3 regions of the Lysinibacillus sp. JNUCC 51 genome follow, and region 3 is predicted to be linked to each of the others. Evidence: a T-box and tRNA genes for the amino acid it is inferred to sense, from the RefSeq annotation. Region 3 holds a T-box; the other regions hold tRNA genes.
The links. The T-box of region 3 lies ahead of metG (methionine--tRNA ligase). A T-box ahead of a tRNA ligase gene usually reads a tRNA of that ligase, here a tRNA-Met.
Positions count from the first base shown of each region.

Region 1: it has a tRNA-Met gene. The T-box ahead of metG (methionine--tRNA ligase) is inferred to sense a tRNA for this amino acid. The anticodon was not compared.
Region 2: it has a tRNA-Met gene. The T-box ahead of metG (methionine--tRNA ligase) is inferred to sense a tRNA for this amino acid. The anticodon was not compared.

Region 1 is NZ_CP065545.1:3,139,541-3,145,972, forward strand. Features, by position in the region: rRNA gene JNUCC51_RS15160 (16S ribosomal RNA) at 1-592, shown strand, start outside; rRNA gene JNUCC51_RS15165 (23S ribosomal RNA) at 773-3,700, shown strand; rRNA gene rrf (5S ribosomal RNA) at 3,820-3,935, shown strand; tRNA gene JNUCC51_RS15175 (tRNA-Asn) at 3,952-4,028, shown strand; tRNA gene JNUCC51_RS15180 (tRNA-Ser) at 4,034-4,125, shown strand; tRNA gene JNUCC51_RS15185 (tRNA-Glu) at 4,156-4,230, shown strand; tRNA gene JNUCC51_RS15190 (tRNA-Val) at 4,245-4,320, shown strand; tRNA gene JNUCC51_RS15195 (tRNA-Met) at 4,349-4,423, shown strand; tRNA gene JNUCC51_RS15200 (tRNA-Asp) at 4,428-4,503, shown strand; tRNA gene JNUCC51_RS15205 (tRNA-Phe) at 4,519-4,594, shown strand; tRNA gene JNUCC51_RS15210 (tRNA-Thr) at 4,604-4,679, shown strand; tRNA gene JNUCC51_RS15215 (tRNA-Tyr) at 4,690-4,773, shown strand; tRNA gene JNUCC51_RS15220 (tRNA-Trp) at 4,787-4,860, shown strand; tRNA gene JNUCC51_RS15225 (tRNA-His) at 4,873-4,948, shown strand; tRNA gene JNUCC51_RS15230 (tRNA-His) at 4,984-5,059, shown strand; tRNA gene JNUCC51_RS15235 (tRNA-Gln) at 5,064-5,138, shown strand; tRNA gene JNUCC51_RS15240 (tRNA-Gly) at 5,144-5,218, shown strand; tRNA gene JNUCC51_RS15245 (tRNA-Cys) at 5,227-5,300, shown strand; tRNA gene JNUCC51_RS15250 (tRNA-Leu) at 5,348-5,428, shown strand; gene JNUCC51_RS15255 (hypothetical protein) at 5,813-6,133, opposite strand; partial or broken gene JNUCC51_RS15260 (ATP-binding protein) at 6,090-6,432, opposite strand, start outside.
Region 2 is NZ_CP065545.1:3,515,516-3,521,947, reverse strand. Features, by position in the region: gene nadA (quinolinate synthase NadA) at 1-723, shown strand, start outside; tRNA gene JNUCC51_RS17000 (tRNA-Glu) at 903-974, opposite strand; tRNA gene JNUCC51_RS16995 (tRNA-Ser) at 977-1,067, opposite strand; tRNA gene JNUCC51_RS16990 (tRNA-Asn) at 1,078-1,154, opposite strand; tRNA gene JNUCC51_RS16985 (tRNA-Ile) at 1,159-1,235, opposite strand; tRNA gene JNUCC51_RS16980 (tRNA-Gly) at 1,242-1,315, opposite strand; tRNA gene JNUCC51_RS16975 (tRNA-Phe) at 1,319-1,394, opposite strand; tRNA gene JNUCC51_RS16970 (tRNA-Asp) at 1,410-1,485, opposite strand; tRNA gene JNUCC51_RS16965 (tRNA-Met) at 1,490-1,564, opposite strand; tRNA gene JNUCC51_RS16960 (tRNA-Ser) at 1,614-1,706, opposite strand; tRNA gene JNUCC51_RS16955 (tRNA-Ile) at 1,722-1,798, opposite strand; tRNA gene JNUCC51_RS16950 (tRNA-Met) at 1,806-1,879, opposite strand; tRNA gene JNUCC51_RS16945 (tRNA-Ala) at 1,906-1,981, opposite strand; tRNA gene JNUCC51_RS16940 (tRNA-Pro) at 1,988-2,064, opposite strand; tRNA gene JNUCC51_RS16935 (tRNA-Arg) at 2,078-2,154, opposite strand; tRNA gene JNUCC51_RS16930 (tRNA-Leu) at 2,174-2,262, opposite strand; tRNA gene JNUCC51_RS16925 (tRNA-Gly) at 2,268-2,342, opposite strand; tRNA gene JNUCC51_RS16920 (tRNA-Leu) at 2,391-2,475, opposite strand; tRNA gene JNUCC51_RS16915 (tRNA-Lys) at 2,496-2,571, opposite strand; tRNA gene JNUCC51_RS16910 (tRNA-Thr) at 2,577-2,652, opposite strand; tRNA gene JNUCC51_RS16905 (tRNA-Val) at 2,656-2,731, opposite strand; rRNA gene rrf (5S ribosomal RNA) at 2,742-2,857, opposite strand; rRNA gene JNUCC51_RS16895 (23S ribosomal RNA) at 2,975-5,902, opposite strand; rRNA gene JNUCC51_RS16890 (16S ribosomal RNA) at 6,082-6,432, opposite strand, start outside.
Region 3 is NZ_CP065545.1:2,772,989-2,779,420, reverse strand. Features, by position in the region: gene JNUCC51_RS13475 (2-isopropylmalate synthase) at 1-744, shown strand, start outside; gene metG (methionine--tRNA ligase) at 836-2,470, opposite strand; T-box leader at 2,695-3,017, opposite strand; gene JNUCC51_RS13465 (NIF family HAD-type phosphatase) at 3,103-3,750, opposite strand; gene JNUCC51_RS13460 (DUF4179 domain-containing protein) at 3,869-4,882, opposite strand; gene JNUCC51_RS13455 (sigma-70 family RNA polymerase sigma factor) at 4,875-5,408, opposite strand; gene fosM (FosM family fosfomycin resistance protein) at 5,516-5,938, opposite strand; gene JNUCC51_RS13445 (hypothetical protein) at 5,982-6,158, opposite strand.

The sequences.
Region 1 (6,432 bases), 370 kb from region 3:
TGGTTTAATTCGAAGCAACGCGAAGAACCTTACCAGGTCTTGACATCCCGTTGACCACTGTAGAGATATGGTTTTCCCTTCGGGGACAACGGTGACAGGTGGTGCATGGTTGTCGTCAGCTCGTGTCGTGAGATGTTGGGTTAAGTCCCGCAACGAGCGCAACCCTTGATCTTAGTTGCCATCATTTAGTTGGGCACTCTAAGGTGACTGCCGGTGACAAACCGGAGGAAGGTGGGGATGACGTCAAATCATCATGCCCCTTATGACCTGGGCTACACACGTGCTACAATGGACGATACAAACGGTTGCCAACTCGCGAGAGGGAGCTAATCCGATAAAGTCGTTCTCAGTTCGGATTGTAGGCTGCAACTCGCCTACATGAAGCCGGAATCGCTAGTAATCGCGGATCAGCATGCCGCGGTGAATACGTTCCCGGGCCTTGTACACACCGCCCGTCACACCACGAGAGTTTGTAACACCCGAAGTCGGTGGGGTAACCTTTTGGAGCCAGCCGCCGAAGGTGGGATAGATGATTGGGGTGAAGTCGTAACAAGGTAGCCGTATCGGAAGGTGCGGCTGGATCACCTCCTTTCTAAGGATATTTTCGGAATACAAACCTAGGGTTTGTAAGATTACGTTTTGCGTTCAGTTTTGAAGGTTCATCATACGATGAAATACTTCAAAACTTGTTCTTTGAAAACTGGATAAAACGACATTGAAATTGTAACAAACACATTTATTTTTTTAAGTTTTTTAATAGGCTTAATAACTTGGTTAAGTTATTAAGGGCGCACGGCGAATGCCTTGGCACTAGGAGCCGATGAAGGACGGCACTAACACCGATATGCTTCGGGGAGCTGTAAGTGAGCTTTGATCCGGAGATTTCCGAATGGGGGAACCCACTACGTTTAATCGCGTAGTATCTTGACGTGAATACATAGCGTCTTGAAGGCAGACCCAGGGAACTGAAACATCTAAGTACCTGGAGGAAGAGAAAGAAAAATCGATTCCCTGAGTAGCGGCGAGCGAAACGGGAAGAGCCCAAACCAAGAGGCTTGCCTCTTGGGGTTGTAGGACACTCTATACGGAGTTACAAAAGAGCGAGTTAGATGAAGCGACTTGGAAAGGTCCGCCAGAGCAGGTAAAAGCCCTGTAGTCGAAAGTTCGTTCTCTCCTGAGTGGATCCTGAGTACGGCGGAACACGTGAAATTCCGTCGGAATCCGGGAGGACCATCTCCCAAGGCTAAATACTACCTAGTGACCGATAGTGAACCAGTACCGTGAGGGAAAGGTGAAAAGCACCCCGGGAGGGGAGTGAAAGAGATCCTGAAACCGTGTGCCTACAAGTAGTTAGAGCCCGTTAATGGGTGATAGCGTGCCTTTTGTAGAATGAACCGGCGAGTTACGATTACGTGCAAGGTTAAGCTTTAGAAGGCGGAGCCGCAGCGAAAGCGAGTCTGAATAGGGCGAAATAGTACGTGGTCGTAGACCCGAAACCAGGTGATCTACCCATGTCCAGGGTGAAGGTGAGGTAACACTTACTGGAGGCCCGAACCCACGCACGTTGAAAAGTGCGGGGATGAGGTGTGGGTAGCGGAGAAATTCCAATCGAACTTGGAGATAGCTGGTTCTCTCCGAAATAGCTTTAGGGCTAGCCTCGTGATGAGAATACTGGAGGTAGAGCACTGTTTGGACTAGGGGGCCATCCCGGTTTACCGAATTCAGACAAACTCCGAATGCCAGATATTTATACACGGGAGTCAGACTGCGAGTGATAAGATCCGTAGTCAAAAGGGAAACAGCCCAGACCACCAGCTAAGGTCCCAAAGTAATCGTTAAGTGGAAAAGGATGTGGCGTTGCACAGACAACCAGGATGTTGGCTTAGAAGCAGCCATCATTTAAAGAGTGCGTAATAGCTCACTGGTCGAGTGACGCTGCGCCGAAAATGTATCGGGGCTAAACGATTCACCGAAGCTGTGGATTGACATCTACGATGTCAGTGGTAGGAGAGCGTTCTAAGTGCGTTGAAGTCAGATCGGAAGGACTGGTGGAGCGCTTAGAAGTGAGAATGCCGGTATGAGTAGCGAAAGACGGGTGAGAATCCCGTCCACCGTATGACTAAGGTTTCCTGAGGAAGGCTCGTCCGCTCAGGGTTAGTCGGGACCTAAGCCGAGGCCGATAGGCGTAGGCGATGGACAACAGGTTGATATTCCTGTACCACCTCCTCACCGTTTGAGAAATGGGGGGACGCAGTAGGATAGGGTAAGCGCGCTGTTGGATATGCGCGTCCAAGCAGTAAGGCGTGTGTGTAGGCAAATCCGCACACTGTAACGTTGAGCTGTGATGGCGAGTCCGTATGGACGAAGTTCCTGATTTCACACTGCCAAGAAAAGCCTCTATCGAGGTGAGAGGTGCCCGTACCGCAAACCGACACAGGTAGTCGAGGAGAGAATCCTAAGGTGTGCGAGAGAACTCTCGTTAAGGAACTCGGCAAAATGACCCCGTAACTTCGGGAGAAGGGGTGCTCTTGAGCGTGCAAGCGCATGAGAGCCGCAGTGAATAGGCCCAGGCGACTGTTTAGCAAAAACACAGGTCTCTGCAAAACCGTAAGGTGACGTATAGGGGCTGACGCCTGCCCGGTGCTGGAAGGTTAAGAGGAGTGGTTAGCGCAAGCGAAGCTGCGAATTGAAGCCCCAGTAAACGGCGGCCGTAACTATAACGGTCCTAAGGTAGCGAAATTCCTTGTCGGGTAAGTTCCGACCCGCACGAAAGGCGTAACGATCTGGGCACTGTCTCAACGAGAGACTCGGTGAAATTATAGTACCTGTGAAGATGCAGGTTACCCGCGACAGGACGGAAAGACCCCGTGGAGCTTTACTGTAGCCTGATATTGAATTTTGGTACAACTTGTACAGGATAGGTAGGAGCCAGAGATCTCGGAGCGCCAGCTTCGAAGGAGGCGTCGGTGGGATACTACCCTGGTTGTATTGAAATTCTAACCCATGCCCCTTAGCGGGGCAGGAGACAGTGTCAGGCGGACAGTTTGACTGGGGCGGTCGCCTCCTAAAAGGTAACGGAGGCGCCCAAAGGTTCCCTCAGAATGGTTGGAAATCATTCGTAGAGTGTAAAGGCACAAGGGAGCTTGACTGCAAGACCTACAAGTCGAGCAGGGTCGAAAGACGGGCTTAGTGATCCGGTGGTTCCGCATGGAAGGGCCATCGCTCAACGGATAAAAGCTACCCCGGGGATAACAGGCTTATCTCCCCCAAGAGTCCACATCGACGGGGAGGTTTGGCACCTCGATGTCGGCTCATCGCATCCTGGGGCTGTAGTCGGTCCCAAGGGTTGGGCTGTTCGCCCATTAAAGCGGTACGCGAGCTGGGTTCAGAACGTCGTGAGACAGTTCGGTCCCTATCCGTCGTGGGCGTAGGAAATTTGAGAGGAGCTGTCCTTAGTACGAGAGGACCGGGATGGACACACCGCTGGTGTACCAGTTGTCTTGCCAAAGGCATCGCTGGGTAGCTATGTGTGGACGGGATAAGTGCTGAAAGCATCTAAGCATGAAGCCCCCCTCAAGATGAGATTTCCCATTACGCAAGTAAGTAAGATCCCTCAAAGACGATGAGGTAGATAGGTTCGAGGTGGAAGTGTGGTGACACATGGAGCTGACGAATACTAATCGATCGAGGACTTAACCAAAACGTTTGAAACATTCAATGCACCGTTTATCCAGTTTTGAAAGAATAAGAAAGCTTTTCAGAAAAAAAGCTTGCAATTATAACGGAAATGCGTTATAATAAATCTTGTCTTTAAAATAGTCTAGTGATGATGGCAAAGAGGTCACACCCGTTCCCATACCGAACACGGAAGTTAAGCTCTTTAGCGCCGATGGTAGTTGGGGGCTTCCCCCTGTGAGAGTAGGACGTCGCTAGGCTATATGATAAAATTATTCCGAAGTAGCTCAGTTGGTAGTAGCACCTGACTGTTAATCAGGTTGTCGCAGGTTCGAGTCCTGCCTTCGGAGCCATTCTTGGAGAGTTGTCCGAGTGGCCGAAGGAGCACGATTGGAAATCGTGTAGGCGGTTAACACTGTCTCAAGGGTTCAAATCCCTTACTCTCCGCCAGCACTTTAAGGATTTTTCATTCCAAATGAAGGCCCCTTGGTCAAGTGGTTAAGACACCGCCCTTTCACGGCGGTAACACGGGTTCGAATCCCGTAGGGGTCACCATTTAATACCCAGATGGAGGATTAGCTCAGCTGGGAGAGCATCTGCCTTACAAGCAGAGGGTCGGCGGTTCGAGCCCGTCATCCTCCACCATTATTAATTCAAATAAATCACTCATTATCGCGGGGTGGAGCAGTGGTAGCTCGTCGGGCTCATAACCCGAAGGTCGTTGGTTCAAATCCGGCCCCCGCAACCAAAATGGTCCCGTGGTGTAGCGGTTAACATGCCTGCCTGTCACGCAGGAGATCGCCGGTTCGATCCCGGTCGGGACCGCCATTTTTTAAAAAATATGGGTCAGTAGCTCAGTTGGTAGAGCATTAGATTGAAGCTCTAAGTGTCGGCGGTTCGATTCCGTCCTGACCCACCATATTTTTTTGCCGGTGTAGCTCAGTTGGTAGAGCAACTGACTTGTAATCAGTAGGTCGTGGGTTCGACTCCTATCGCCGGCACCATGGCTTTTCCGGAGGGGTAGCGAAGTGGCTAAACGCGGCGGACTGTAAATCCGCTCCTTAGGGTTCGGCGGTTCGAATCCGTCCCCCTCCACCAGTTTTTATTTAATAGGGGCATAGTTCAACGGTAGAATAGAGGTCTCCAAAACCTTTGGTGTGGGTTCGATTCCTACTGCCCCTGCCAATTAATTTTATGGCGATTGTGGCGAAGTGGTTAACGCACCGGATTGTGGTTCCGGCATTCGTGGGTTCGATTCCCATCAGTCGCCCCATTTTCAATAAAATTAATAAATACAATATAACAATGGCGATTGTGGCGAAGTGGTTAACGCACCGGATTGTGGTTCCGGCATTCGAGGGTTCGATTCCCTTCAGTCGCCCCATTGTTGGGGTATAGCCAAGCGGTAAGGCAACGGATTTTGATTCCGTCATGCCTAGGTTCGAATCCTAGTACCCCAGCCATTTTTGCGGAAGTAGTTCAGTGGTAGAACACCACCTTGCCAAGGTGGGGGTCGCGAGTTCGAACCTCGTCTTCCGCTCCAAATATGACGGCGGCATAGCCAAGTGGTAAGGCACAGGTCTGCAACACCTTTATCACCGGTTCAAATCCGGTTGCCGCCTCCATATTTTATTACTCAATCGGTTTATCCGATTTTTTTTATCTCCATTATGCCGGTGTGGCGGAATTGGCAGACGCGCACGACTCAAAATCGTGTTCCTTTGGAGTGTCGGTTCGACCCCGACCACCGGTATCATATTTAGTAAAGAATCCTTGATTACAAGGGTTCTTTTTTTGTTTGTAGAAAACATTTAAGATCCTCTCAAAATGTATTTTTTGAGAGGATTTTTTTATACGAACCAAGATTGCTTATACATAGTACAGAATTTTAAATAATATTAGTCTAAAACTCTTTTATATCATATGTGTATTTAAAATTTCAAATAAAGCATTTCTCAAAATATGATCGAAAGCCAACAAAGATTGTTTTGTATGCTTTTTTAAAGAGTTATATGGTAGAAATCAATAATAACAAGGGGGTGACGAGATGAAAAAGTAATGGCGAGTTTGTTGTGTTCAATTTTATTTGTTGCTGTTCCATTTAGGATTATTAATAAAAGATAGCATTAAGCTACCCTTAATTTATTTCACCACTTTCTAATTTTTTGTTTAAAGCTATATAATCCTTTTTGGAAAAGGTTACTGTTACTCTATCCAATCTATTCCCACCCGGATATAAAAGTAATTGCTGATTAAATTTTATACCTAAAGGTCCAACCGTTTGATAAATAAGATTTAGAATTTTAAAACATTCTAAATCTACCCCTTCTTTCAAATGATTTTTAATATTAAAAGTAACCACATCTTCAACTTCAATAAATCTAGGTTTTCGAGGAGAAATATTGTGTGCTTTACAAAGTCTTTTTAGAAAATTTTGATAATAATCTTGTTGTTCCATTTTCTAAGCGAGCCTTCTTCAGATTCTGAATTAAATCATGGCACTTAATAAAATAGGTACTTGTTCGCTTTTTAGCAGCCGTAATGCCGATTGCTGTGGCCAGATGGGTCTTGCCGACACCACTTGGACCTAGGAATACAATATTCTCGTTTTCATGGATAAAACGAAGACTTTGAAAATCGAGTATTTGTTGTTGATTAATAGTTGGTTGAAAATCAAAGTTAAAATCCTTTATCTCCTTTAAATGTGGAAATGCAGCGACTTTCACCATCGCATGAATCATATTTTGCTCACGCACA
Region 2 (6,432 bases), 740 kb from region 3:
CAGAAACTCTTTGGCGATAGCATTCTCCCTCTAACATATGTCAATTCTACTGCTGCCATTAAAGCATTTACCGGTCGTCATGGCGGAGCCTGCGTAACATCGTCCAATGCAAAAGAAATGGTTAAATGGGCATTTACGCAAAAACCACGTATTTTCTTTTTACCAGATCAACATTTAGGAAGAAATACTGCGTACGATTTAGGAATACCGCTTGAAAATATGGCAGTTTGGAATCCTCATACAAATACGCTTGAGACAGATCAGTCTCCAGAAAATATTCAAGTCATCTTATGGAAGGGACACTGCTCAGTACACGAAGGTTTTACAGTTCAGCATACGGAGCTTATACGTCAAGTTCATCCAAATATGCGTATCATTGTTCATCCTGAATGTAATCGTGAAGTTGTTGCTGCTGCAGATGATGCAGGTTCTACAAAATACATTATCGATACGATTAGTAAAGCACAGAGTGGTTCAGCATGGGCAATCGGTACTGAAATGAATCTTGTTAACCGGATTATCAAGCAGCACCCCGATAAGCAGATTATCTCTTTAAATGAGAATTTCTGTCCTTGTCTTACAATGAATCGAATTGACCTTCCCCATTTACTTTGGTCCTTAGAAAGTATAGAAAAGGGACAGCCCCATAATCGTATTCAAGTAGATGCTCACACAGCTGAAGAAGCACGTAGCTCACTTGAAAGGATGCTATTAAGGGCTTAAATGACAAAACGTCTACTCATTTCTGGTAGACGTTTTGTTTATTACTTGAGTCTTCAAACGTGAACATGTTTGGATGTTCACTATCAATTATGTCTCGGCATAATTGAAATGAAATCTCAAAAACTATTCTTATACAAAAAAATGCAGTAGATGTAAATTACATCTACTGCATTTCAGTATGACCCGTACGGGATTCGAACCCGTGTTACCGCCGTGAAAGGGCGGTGTCTTAACCACTTGACCAACGGGCCAATGGCGGAGAAGGAGGGATTTGAACCCTCGCGCCGGTTACCCGACCTACACCCTTAGCAGGGGCGCCTCTTCAGCCTCTTGAGTACTTCCCCACAAAAAAAATGGCTCCGAAGGCAGGACTCGAACCTGCGACAACCTGATTAACAGTCAGGTGCTACTACCAACTGAGCTACTTCGGAATAGTGGTGGGCCTAAATGGACTCGAACCATCGACCTCACGCTTATCAGGCGTGCGCTCTAACCAGCTGAGCTATAGGCCCTTAGATTGGAGCGGGTGATGAGAATCGAACTCACGACATCAGCTTGGAAGGCTGAGGTTTTACCATTAAACTACACCCGCATATGGTGGGTCAGGACGGAATCGAACCGCCGACACTTAGAGCTTCAATCTAATGCTCTACCAACTGAGCTACTGACCCATATTTTTAAAAAAATGGCGGTCCCGACCGGGATCGAACCGGCGATCTCCTGCGTGACAGGCAGGCATGTTAACCGCTACACCACGGGACCATTTTGGTTGCGGGGGCCGGATTTGAACCAACGACCTTCGGGTTATGAGCCCGACGAGCTACCACTGCTCCACCCCGCGTTAATAATATATTCTTTTCGAGTTTTTCAAGCACCATTTAAATATAAACTGGAGGAGGTAGAGGGATTCGAACCCCCGCGCGGTGTTACCCGCCTGTCGGTTTTCAAGACCGATCCCTTCAGCCAGACTTGGGTATACCTCCGTAATATTATATAAATGGTGGACCTTGCAGGACTCGAACCTGCGACCGGACGGTTATGAGCCGTCTGCTCTAACCAACTGAGCTAAAGGTCCTTTAAGATGGCGGCAGAGGGGATCGAACCCCCGACCTTACGGGTATGAACCGTACGCTCTAGCCAGCTGAGCTACGCCGCCAGGATCTTTATACTGGTTATCTTTTATGGTGGAGCCTAGCGGGATCGAACCGCTGACCTCCTGCGTGCAAGGCAGGCGCTCTCCCAGCTGAGCTAAGGCCCCATAAAATGGTCGGAATGACAGGATTCGAACCTACGACCCCTTGGTCCCAAACCAAGTGCTCTACCAAGCTGAGCTACATTCCGATAAATATTAATTTGGCGCGCCCGACAGGAGTCGAACCCATAACCTTCTGATCCGTAGTCAGACGCTCTATCCAATTGAGCTACGGGCGCTAATTATTAAAACAAAAAATGGTGCCGAGGGCCGGAATCGAACCGGCACGGTAGTCACCTACCGCAGGATTTTAAGTCCTGTGCGTCTGCCAGTTCCGCCACCCCGGCACATTTGGAGCGGAAGACGAGGTTCGAACTCGCGACCCCCACCTTGGCAAGGTGGTGTTCTACCACTGAACTACTTCCGCATGTGCATAAGATTTATTTATCCTGGCAATTATGAAATTTCAAAAATATGGTGCGGGTGAAGGGAGTCGAACCCCCACGCCTTGCGGCGCTAGATCCTAAGTCTAGTGCGTCTGCCAATTCCGCCACACCCGCATGTTTTGTTGGCAATAAAATGGTGAGCCATGAAGGACTCGAACCTTCGACCCTCTGATTAAAAGTCAGATGCTCTACCAACTGAGCTAATGGCTCTAAAATGGTGCCGGCGATAGGAGTCGAACCCACGACCTACTGATTACAAGTCAGTTGCTCTACCAACTGAGCTACACCGGCAAATGGTGGAGGATGACGGGCTCGAACCGCCGACCCCCTGCTTGTAAGGCAGGTGCTCTCCCAGCTGAGCTAATCCTCCTGGGTATTATGCCTAGCGACGTCCTACTCTCGCAGGGGGAAGCCCCCAACTACCATCGGCGCTAAAGAGCTTAACTTCCGTGTTCGGTATGGGAACGGGTGTGACCTCTTTGCCATCATCACTAGACTATTTCAAAGACAAGATTTATTATAACTCATTTTCGTTATAATTGCAAGCTTTTTTCAAAAAAACTTTTCTTATTCTTTCAAAACTGGATAAACGTGCATTGAATTTTCAAACATTTTGGTTAAGTCCTCGATCGATTAGTATTCGTCAGCTCCATGTGTCACCACACTTCCACCTCGAACCTATCTACCTCATCGTCTTTGAGGGATCTTACTTACTTGCGTAATGGGAAATCTCATCTTGAGGGGGGCTTCATGCTTAGATGCTTTCAGCACTTATCCCGTCCACACATAGCTACCCAGCGATGCCTTTGGCAAGACAACTGGTACACCAGCGGTGTGTCCATCCCGGTCCTCTCGTACTAAGGACAGCTCCTCTCAAATTTCCTACGCCCACGACGGATAGGGACCGAACTGTCTCACGACGTTCTGAACCCAGCTCGCGTACCGCTTTAATGGGCGAACAGCCCAACCCTTGGGACCGACTACAGCCCCAGGATGCGATGAGCCGACATCGAGGTGCCAAACCTCCCCGTCGATGTGGACTCTTGGGGGAGATAAGCCTGTTATCCCCGGGGTAGCTTTTATCCGTTGAGCGATGGCCCTTCCATGCGGAACCACCGGATCACTAAGCCCGTCTTTCGACCCTGCTCGACTTGTAGGTCTCGCAGTCAAGCTCCCTTGTGCCTTTACACTCTACGAATGATTTCCAACCATTCTGAGGGAACCTTTGGGCGCCTCCGTTACCTTTTAGGAGGCGACCGCCCCAGTCAAACTGTCCGCCTGACACTGTCTCCTGCCCCGCTAAGGGGCATGGGTTAGAATTTCAATACAACCAGGGTAGTATCCCACCGACGCCTCCTTCGAAGCTGGCGCTCCGAGATCTCTGGCTCCTACCTATCCTGTACAAGTTGTACCAAAATTCAATATCAGGCTACAGTAAAGCTCCACGGGGTCTTTCCGTCCTGTCGCGGGTAACCTGCATCTTCACAGGTACTATAATTTCACCGAGTCTCTCGTTGAGACAGTGCCCAGATCGTTACGCCTTTCGTGCGGGTCGGAACTTACCCGACAAGGAATTTCGCTACCTTAGGACCGTTATAGTTACGGCCGCCGTTTACTGGGGCTTCAATTCGCAGCTTCGCTTGCGCTAACCACTCCTCTTAACCTTCCAGCACCGGGCAGGCGTCAGCCCCTATACGTCACCTTACGGTTTTGCAGAGACCTGTGTTTTTGCTAAACAGTCGCCTGGGCCTATTCACTGCGGCTCTCATGCGCTTGCACGCTCAAGAGCACCCCTTCTCCCGAAGTTACGGGGTCATTTTGCCGAGTTCCTTAACGAGAGTTCTCTCGCACACCTTAGGATTCTCTCCTCGACTACCTGTGTCGGTTTGCGGTACGGGCACCTCTCACCTCGATAGAGGCTTTTCTTGGCAGTGTGAAATCAGGAACTTCGTCCATACGGACTCGCCATCACAGCTCAACGTTACAGTGTGCGGATTTGCCTACACACACGCCTTACTGCTTGGACGCGCATATCCAACAGCGCGCTTACCCTATCCTACTGCGTCCCCCCATTTCTCAAACGGTGAGGAGGTGGTACAGGAATATCAACCTGTTGTCCATCGCCTACGCCTATCGGCCTCGGCTTAGGTCCCGACTAACCCTGAGCGGACGAGCCTTCCTCAGGAAACCTTAGTCATACGGTGGACGGGATTCTCACCCGTCTTTCGCTACTCATACCGGCATTCTCACTTCTAAGCGCTCCACCAGTCCTTCCGATCTGACTTCAACGCACTTAGAACGCTCTCCTACCACTGACATCGTAGATGTCAATCCACAGCTTCGGTGAATCGTTTAGCCCCGATACATTTTCGGCGCAGCGTCACTCGACCAGTGAGCTATTACGCACTCTTTAAATGATGGCTGCTTCTAAGCCAACATCCTGGTTGTCTGTGCAACGCCACATCCTTTTCCACTTAACGATTACTTTGGGACCTTAGCTGGTGGTCTGGGCTGTTTCCCTTTTGACTACGGATCTTATCACTCGCAGTCTGACTCCCGTGTATAAATATCTGGCATTCGGAGTTTGTCTGAATTCGGTAAACCGGGATGGCCCCCTAGTCCAAACAGTGCTCTACCTCCAGTATTCTCATCACGAGGCTAGCCCTAAAGCTATTTCGGAGAGAACCAGCTATCTCCAAGTTCGATTGGAATTTCTCCGCTACCCACACCTCATCCCCGCACTTTTCAACGTGCGTGGGTTCGGGCCTCCAGTAAGTGTTACCTCACCTTCACCCTGGACATGGGTAGATCACCTGGTTTCGGGTCTACGACCACGTACTATTTCGCCCTATTCAGACTCGCTTTCGCTGCGGCTCCGCCTTCTAAAGCTTAACCTTGCACGTAATCGTAACTCGCCGGTTCATTCTACAAAAGGCACGCTATCACCCATTAACGGGCTCTAACTACTTGTAGGCACACGGTTTCAGGATCTCTTTCACTCCCCTCCCGGGGTGCTTTTCACCTTTCCCTCACGGTACTGGTTCACTATCGGTCACTAGGTAGTATTTAGCCTTGGGAGATGGTCCTCCCGGATTCCGACGGAATTTCACGTGTTCCGCCGTACTCAGGATCCACTCAGGAGAGAACGAACTTTCGACTACAGGGCTTTTACCTGCTCTGGCGGACCTTTCCAAGTCGCTTCATCTAACTCGCTCTTTTGTAACTCCGTATAGAGTGTCCTACAACCCCAAGAGGCAAGCCTCTTGGTTTGGGCTCTTCCCGTTTCGCTCGCCGCTACTCAGGGAATCGATTTTTCTTTCTCTTCCTCCAGGTACTTAGATGTTTCAGTTCCCTGGGTCTGCCTTCAAGACGCTATGTATTCACGTCAAGATACTACGCGATTAAACGTAGTGGGTTCCCCCATTCGGAAATCTCCGGATCAAAGCTCACTTACAGCTCCCCGAAGCATATCGGTGTTAGTGCCGTCCTTCATCGGCTCCTAGTGCCAAGGCATTCGCCGTGCGCCCTTAATAACTTAACCAAGTTATTAAGCCTATAAAAAAACTTAAAAAATAAATGTGTTTGTTACAATTTCAATGTCGTTTTATCCAGTTTTCAAAGAACAAGTTTTGAAGTATTTCATCGTATGATGAACCTTCAAAACTGAACGCAAAACGTAATCTTACAAACCCTAGGTTTGTATTCCGAAAATATCCTTAGAAAGGAGGTGATCCAGCCGCACCTTCCGATACGGCTACCTTGTTACGACTTCACCCCAATCATCTATCCCACCTTCGGCGGCTGGCTCCAAAAGGTTACCCCACCGACTTCGGGTGTTACAAACTCTCGTGGTGTGACGGGCGGTGTGTACAAGGCCCGGGAACGTATTCACCGCGGCATGCTGATCCGCGATTACTAGCGATTCCGGCTTCATGTAGGCGAGTTGCAGCCTACAATCCGAACTGAGAACGACTTTATCGGATTAGCTCCCTCTCGCGAGTTGGCAACCGTTTGTATCGTCCATTGTAGCACGTGTGTAGCCCAGGTCATAAGGGGCATGATGATTTGACG
Region 3 (6,432 bases):
GTTTCAAGCTTTATGGGCTTAGACGTACAAGTAAACAAAGCGATTACTGGGGATAATGCTTTTGCCCATTCCTCTGGTATCCATCAAGACGGTCTTCTTAAATCTCGTGATGCCTATGAAATTGTACATCCAGAAGATGTAGGTCTTGACGATATGGAGCTAGTCCTTACAGCTCGCTCTGGGCGTCACGCGGTGAAAAATGCCCTTGAAAAACTTGGCTTTTCCAATCTTTCAGCAGATGAATTTGAAGGAATCTTCGAAGGCTTCTTAAAGCTGGCTGATGCAAAGAAAGAAGTTTATGATCACGATTTATATGTTATTGTGGAAAGCTATTATGAAAAACATGACTCAAACCATGCTAATGCCACTCATTATAGTGATCAGTTCTTCGACTTCGATGATTTACAAGTCGTCAGCAATGCAAGCTTCCCGTCAGCAAGTGTGAGAGTACGTAAAGGTGAAGAGATATTTAAAGCAAGTGCGGTTGGCTCAGGTCCAATTGATGCCTTATATTCAGCCATCGCAGAAATTACAAACATCGATGTGAAACTTGTAGAGTATAATATCAATAGTGTATCTCGTGGTAAAGAAGCTCTTGGTAAAGTAAAAATTACAATCGAGCATGAAGGTGAAAAGTATATCGCAAAAGCTGCGGATACAGATATTTTAAAAGCGAGTGCGCTAGCTTATATTAATGCTATCAATAGTATTGTTGTCGCTAAATTAACGCCTGTTATGAATTAAATAATTGTAGCTGTCGCTACAAATAAACAATGCTTTCTGAAAGAAGTTAAAAGCAGTATGACAATATTGAGTCATACTGCTTTCATTTTTCCTATTGGCTGCCCTCCACTAACTTTTGATATTCCTCTTCAATTAATTCAACATCAAGACGTTCAAACAGTGGTGCCACTTCGCCAATGCTTGTTGGTAACTCCACTTGCTCATGCCACATTACTTCATTGATACCTAACATTTTTCTCACCTTCTCAGCTGAAAACGGTAAAAATGGATGTAACAGCTGTCCAAGATTAGCAATAATATAAACACACGTTGCTAGTGTTCGATTGCCAGCTTCCACATTCTCTTTAACCTGTAGCCACGGCTGCTGTTCGTCAAAATATCGATTAGCTCCACGAATATATTCAAAAATAGCTTCTAAAGCTTGTTTAAAATGCCCCGCTTCTATATGAATCCCAACTTCATTAAACAGCTGAATTGTTTGTTTTTGAATAGTGTCATCTATCTCGGCATGAGGCACTTGACGATCAAATGATTTTTCTAAAAACTTCAATGTTCGATTAACAAAATTACCGTAAGCGCCAAGTAATTCGCCATTATGACTATAAATAAATTCTCGCCAAGAGAAATCAGTATCGCGATTTTCTGGTGCATTCATTGTTAAAAAATAACGAATAGAATCTGCATCGTATCGACTCAAAATATAAGGCACCCATACCGCCCAGTTTTGGCTCGTCGATAACTTTCGTTTTTCTAATGTTAAATATTCATTTGATACAATATGTGTAGGTAAGGCCTTCGCTCCTATCCCGATAAGAATTGCTGGCCAAATAACTGTATGGAACGGAATATTATCCTTTCCATGCACATAATACGAAATCGTCTCTTCATTCCATAAATCTTCAATCGCTATTTGATGCTGCTTCGCCCATTCAATACTCGCTGTTAAGTAACCTGCTACAGCTTCAATCCACACATATATTTTTTTGCCCTCAAAACCTGGTACGGGCACATCTATACCATTTGGTAAATCTCTTGTTACAGCGCGGTCTGGGACCCCTTCTGCCAAGTAACGCTCTGTTAAACCTAAAGCATTGTCCCGCCAGCGTTTTTCTGCCTTTGCTTCTGCTAAATAGGTCTCCAGCCTCCTTTGAAACTGACTAAATGCAAAATAGAAGTGCTCTGTCTCCCTTATAATTGGCTCATTCCCACAAATTTTACAACGTTTATCGATTAAATCGAGTGGGTCTAAAATTGTTGAGCAATTATCACATTGATCACCACGTGCCTTCGCTCCACAGTTTGGACAAATCCCCTCTACAAATCGGTCCGGCAAAAATTGCTTGTCCGTTTCACAATATGCTTGTTCAATTTTCTTTTTGTATAAAAAGTTGTTCGCTAGTAGCTGCAAAAAAATCGTTTGCACAGATTCATGATGGTGCTGAGCGTCGGTTCTCGTATACAAATCATAGGTAAATCCTAAATCATTGAAGCATCTTGTAAACTCCTCGTGATAATGATTAGCAATTGCTTCCGTTGTCGTGTTTTCCTGTGCAGCTCGAATAGAAATTGGCGTGCCGTTACAGTCACTTCCCGAAATATACAATACCTTCTCGCCCTTTTGTCGGTAATATCTAGCCAAAATATCACCCGGTAATAATGCGGCAACATGCCCTAAATGCAAAGAACCATTTGCATATGGCCACGCCCCTCCAATAACAATTGTCATCCTAAGTTGCTCCCCTCGAAAAAATTGTATAAAAAAATGTAAATCAATTGCGCCCCGGTGTAATTGTAGCTGTCGCTTTGCTTTCGCTACAAATAAACAATGCGTCTGGATTTTGAATTGTGGTAGCACAATTCTTCCTTTTAAAATCCATGAATCCGCCGGAGGCTTTATCTTCTTTCAGGCAAGTCCTAAATGAAGATAAAAAAAACGCCCTAATCAAAATTGATTAGGACGAGTATACCCGTGTTACCACCTATATTTACAAATAGCTCACACTATTTGCCTCGATCAGTACGTGCCATTATCTATTATGCCTCGGCATAATTGCGTCCGGAATCTGCTTTGTGCTTGCACAAAGCACTCCTTTTAATGAGAGATACTGCCGCTGTTGTAACGAGTGCCCATCTCGTCGTAATCTACTCGCAAACTTGCTTTCGGTACGAAGCTCAAAGGTCATTTTCAAAAGGGAGCATTCACCTCATTTCCACCAACAGAGGCTCTCTATATAATGCTTCTCCAATTTACTTTTCCTTATCAATGCTTTTACTATAGATTTCCACCATTTTACTCTTTCTGCTTCTGTATTGCAATGCATGTCGATAAATCGTTCATAACTCTCGATAAAATTAATTTTATCCTAGTTTTATATAAAGCAGCTCTTTCAAATCATCAATGACTATATCTGCTTTTTGTAATTCTGTGTCCTGTGCAAAGTCGAAACGTACACCCACTGACAGTAACTGATTATCTTGTGCCGCCTGAATATCAGAAGAACGATCACCTACAACCGCTCCGCGTTCAATAGCATTTTCCTCAATTACCTTTTTCACTAAATCAGATTTATGACCACTAGAAACGGACTGAATACTATATGTACCTATGATAAAACGCTGTAATTGATAGGTTTCCACTATTGCTTGTAAATACTCGGTTTGCCCATTACTGGCAATGAATAACTCATATTTTTCTGCCAAAGCAGACAGTGTTTGCTCCGCATTTGGATACAATGCACCCTGACGATTTCGTATTTGTTCAATAAGCTTAACATGGAATAATGCATTGCTTTCTTCACGTGTCTCTAGCGTGTGCATAGGACATAACGTTTCCCAAACAACAGGTAATGGAACCCCCATAATTTCGCGATATTTCTCTATTGGTGTTTCTCCCTGCCACAAGCCCTTTGCACTTAACACATCAAACGTTGCCGCTAGCGCTGGCTCTAATATTAGATTTGTTTGAAATAAAGTACCATCCATATCAAAAATAATAGCTTTTTTCATAAAATCACCCCTTCTACTATTATACGTTTTTTCCTCTTTTATTGTTTCTCGTTAATATTATACAACTTTAAAATATGAAACCCCTCTAGTTTTCTTTAACTAAAGGGATCTCATATTTTTAAGGTTCTAAGGGTACTACCATTTCTAATTCCTTTATTTCTTTCCAATAACCTTGCTCATCCGTCTTACCCGGTTTAAGTGTAAATGATTTTGGCGTTTTCTCCATAGGAGGTAGTACTAGAATAATATGATGTCCATAATCCTTTGTCGCACCCATTTGTATATTTGCTCTATCGTATAACTCCCCTTCACTATCAGTTACCTCAAACTCAAAAAATGGCCATTTATCATTTCTATCCAGTTCTCTTGGATAATCTACTAGGACATCAATACGTGTCGAAAGTGGTGTCGATGATACCTGTGCAACATTTAACTTATATAACCCATTGTTAGTACTAGATTTTACATTTGGATAGAAATTAATAACTTCTTCCTTTAATTTTTCCAGAGTAAAATCCACATGCCAATTACCTTTGTAGCCAAATAAATCTCTCCCATCCAAGGCTACTTCAATTTTATCCCCGTATATATCTGTATGTGATAACGTTAATTCATGATGCTCAATAATTGTGTTTTTATCTATATCATCTTGGCCTGTAGAACCTACCGCAACATCTATTGGCTCCCCATTGACAGTTAGCATATTAGTACCTACATTCTCTTCTTCTAAAGAAACCCCATTCTGCCCTGTATATGTAACTGTAACTAATAATCTATTACCATCATATACCGCTTCTTCAACAGCCATTGTAAGACCTGCATGAGTATCCTTCTTTCCTATTTTTGTCATGAACTGGTTTTGTTCAATTTTTTTAGCTGCAATATCCCCGAATTCAGCATAAATGGCTCCAATATAAGGTACTTTGGCAAGTGAAGTAGCTATTGTGGGGGAGAAAAATCCCGAACCTAGCAGCGCTATAAACAATCCGCAGACAACAAGAAGAGGTTTTATAATTCTAATGGTCAATTTCTTCCTTTTTGCTGCATTTATTGCCGCGCGCTCTCTCATCATCAATTGTTGAAGTGGAATATCGATACGATCAATAGATTGATTATTATTTTCCTTACTCATACAAGTAGCCCTCCTTTAAGATTGGTTTTAACTCTTTCTTAGCTCTATTAATGTAGGATTTCACTGTACCTTCAGGACATCCCAGCATTTTTGCAATCTCTTTGACAGAAAAATCATGATAAAAGCGTAACCACATAATCGTTTTATACTTATCATCTAATGTTTCAATAGCCTCTTTTAAATCCATTGAATAAGTAACATTCTCCATATTTTGATTTCCTGCTATCTTTGCAAAAAACTCCGCATCTCCTGGAGTGAATTTTCTTGAATCTTTTCTAATAAAATCTATAGATTTATAAACCACAATCTTAATAATCCATCCTGGAAAACTATTTGGATTATTTAATGTTTTCAATGTTGTATAAGCTTTATAAATAGACTCTTGATAAATATCAAGCGCATCCTGTTCATTTCGAACATACGAATAGGCAGTACGATATAATTTCTCGCGCATTAAAGCAATCAACTGCTCAAATGCTTCATCATCCCCCCTTTTTGCGCTCTTAACCAATTTTTCTATATCCACCTAATCTCCTCCTTCCGGTTACACTTTAAAGTCGTTTGAGAAAAGGAAAACGTTGCAAAAAAAATAGATGCCCTCCTCTTAAAGATAGAGACACCTATTTTTTAATATTAATCAAAAAACTCCATATGCATTTTTTCCTTCTTATAATAATCCAATCGATCCTGTAAAGTCCCCGTATGGAATTCGAATTTGTGACCATCAGGATCCGTGAAGTAAATCGATTTTTTATCTCGTACATCTCTTTGTCTACCTTCCAGAATGTTGACATTAAGATGGACTAGCTTTTCATACATATCGTCAAAATCGTCCTCCTGGATAGAAAACGCTATATGTGTATAGGATTGATGTATGTCATTACGCGGGATATCCTTCTCTACATTAAGGGCAAGCCACAGCCCATTTACATCAAAATAGGCTGTGCTTCTACCTTTCACTAATAATTTTGCGTCAAAAACCTTTTCATAGAATGCGATGGATTCCTCTAAATTCGAAACTGAAAATAATAAATGATTTATGTTTTGGATTGTCATTTTGGTGCCTCCAACTATGAAATCGCTCACTCTTATATCAAGTTTAATTTGATTTTTTACCTTTCTTTAAGCCTTTCGAAATTTGCTTCCATTTGCGTTGCTCACTTAATTTTGCTTGAGCATTTGTTTTACGTTCAATAAAAGCAAGCTCTCTTTGCAATTTAAAATAGCTTTGAAGGCGGGATTGTTCAAGCACGCCATCTGTAATTGCTTGTTGCACAGCACAATGCGGCTCCTTCTTATGTGTACAATCCCTGTAGCGACAGGCCGCAGAAAGTTCCTCAATATCCTTAAAACTAGAAGATAAACTATCACTCTGGTCCGATACGAAAAACATATACATTTCATAAAAAATGTAGACATCTCTACTGTGACACAACTTATATCTTCCGACTTTCGTATTTGTGTCTTCCTTATTCTCCGAGTCTGGTTTCGCAAAAAGCTACTGCCATTTAGTATGACTCTCCAAAGGCTTAAATTCCGCAGTATCGTTG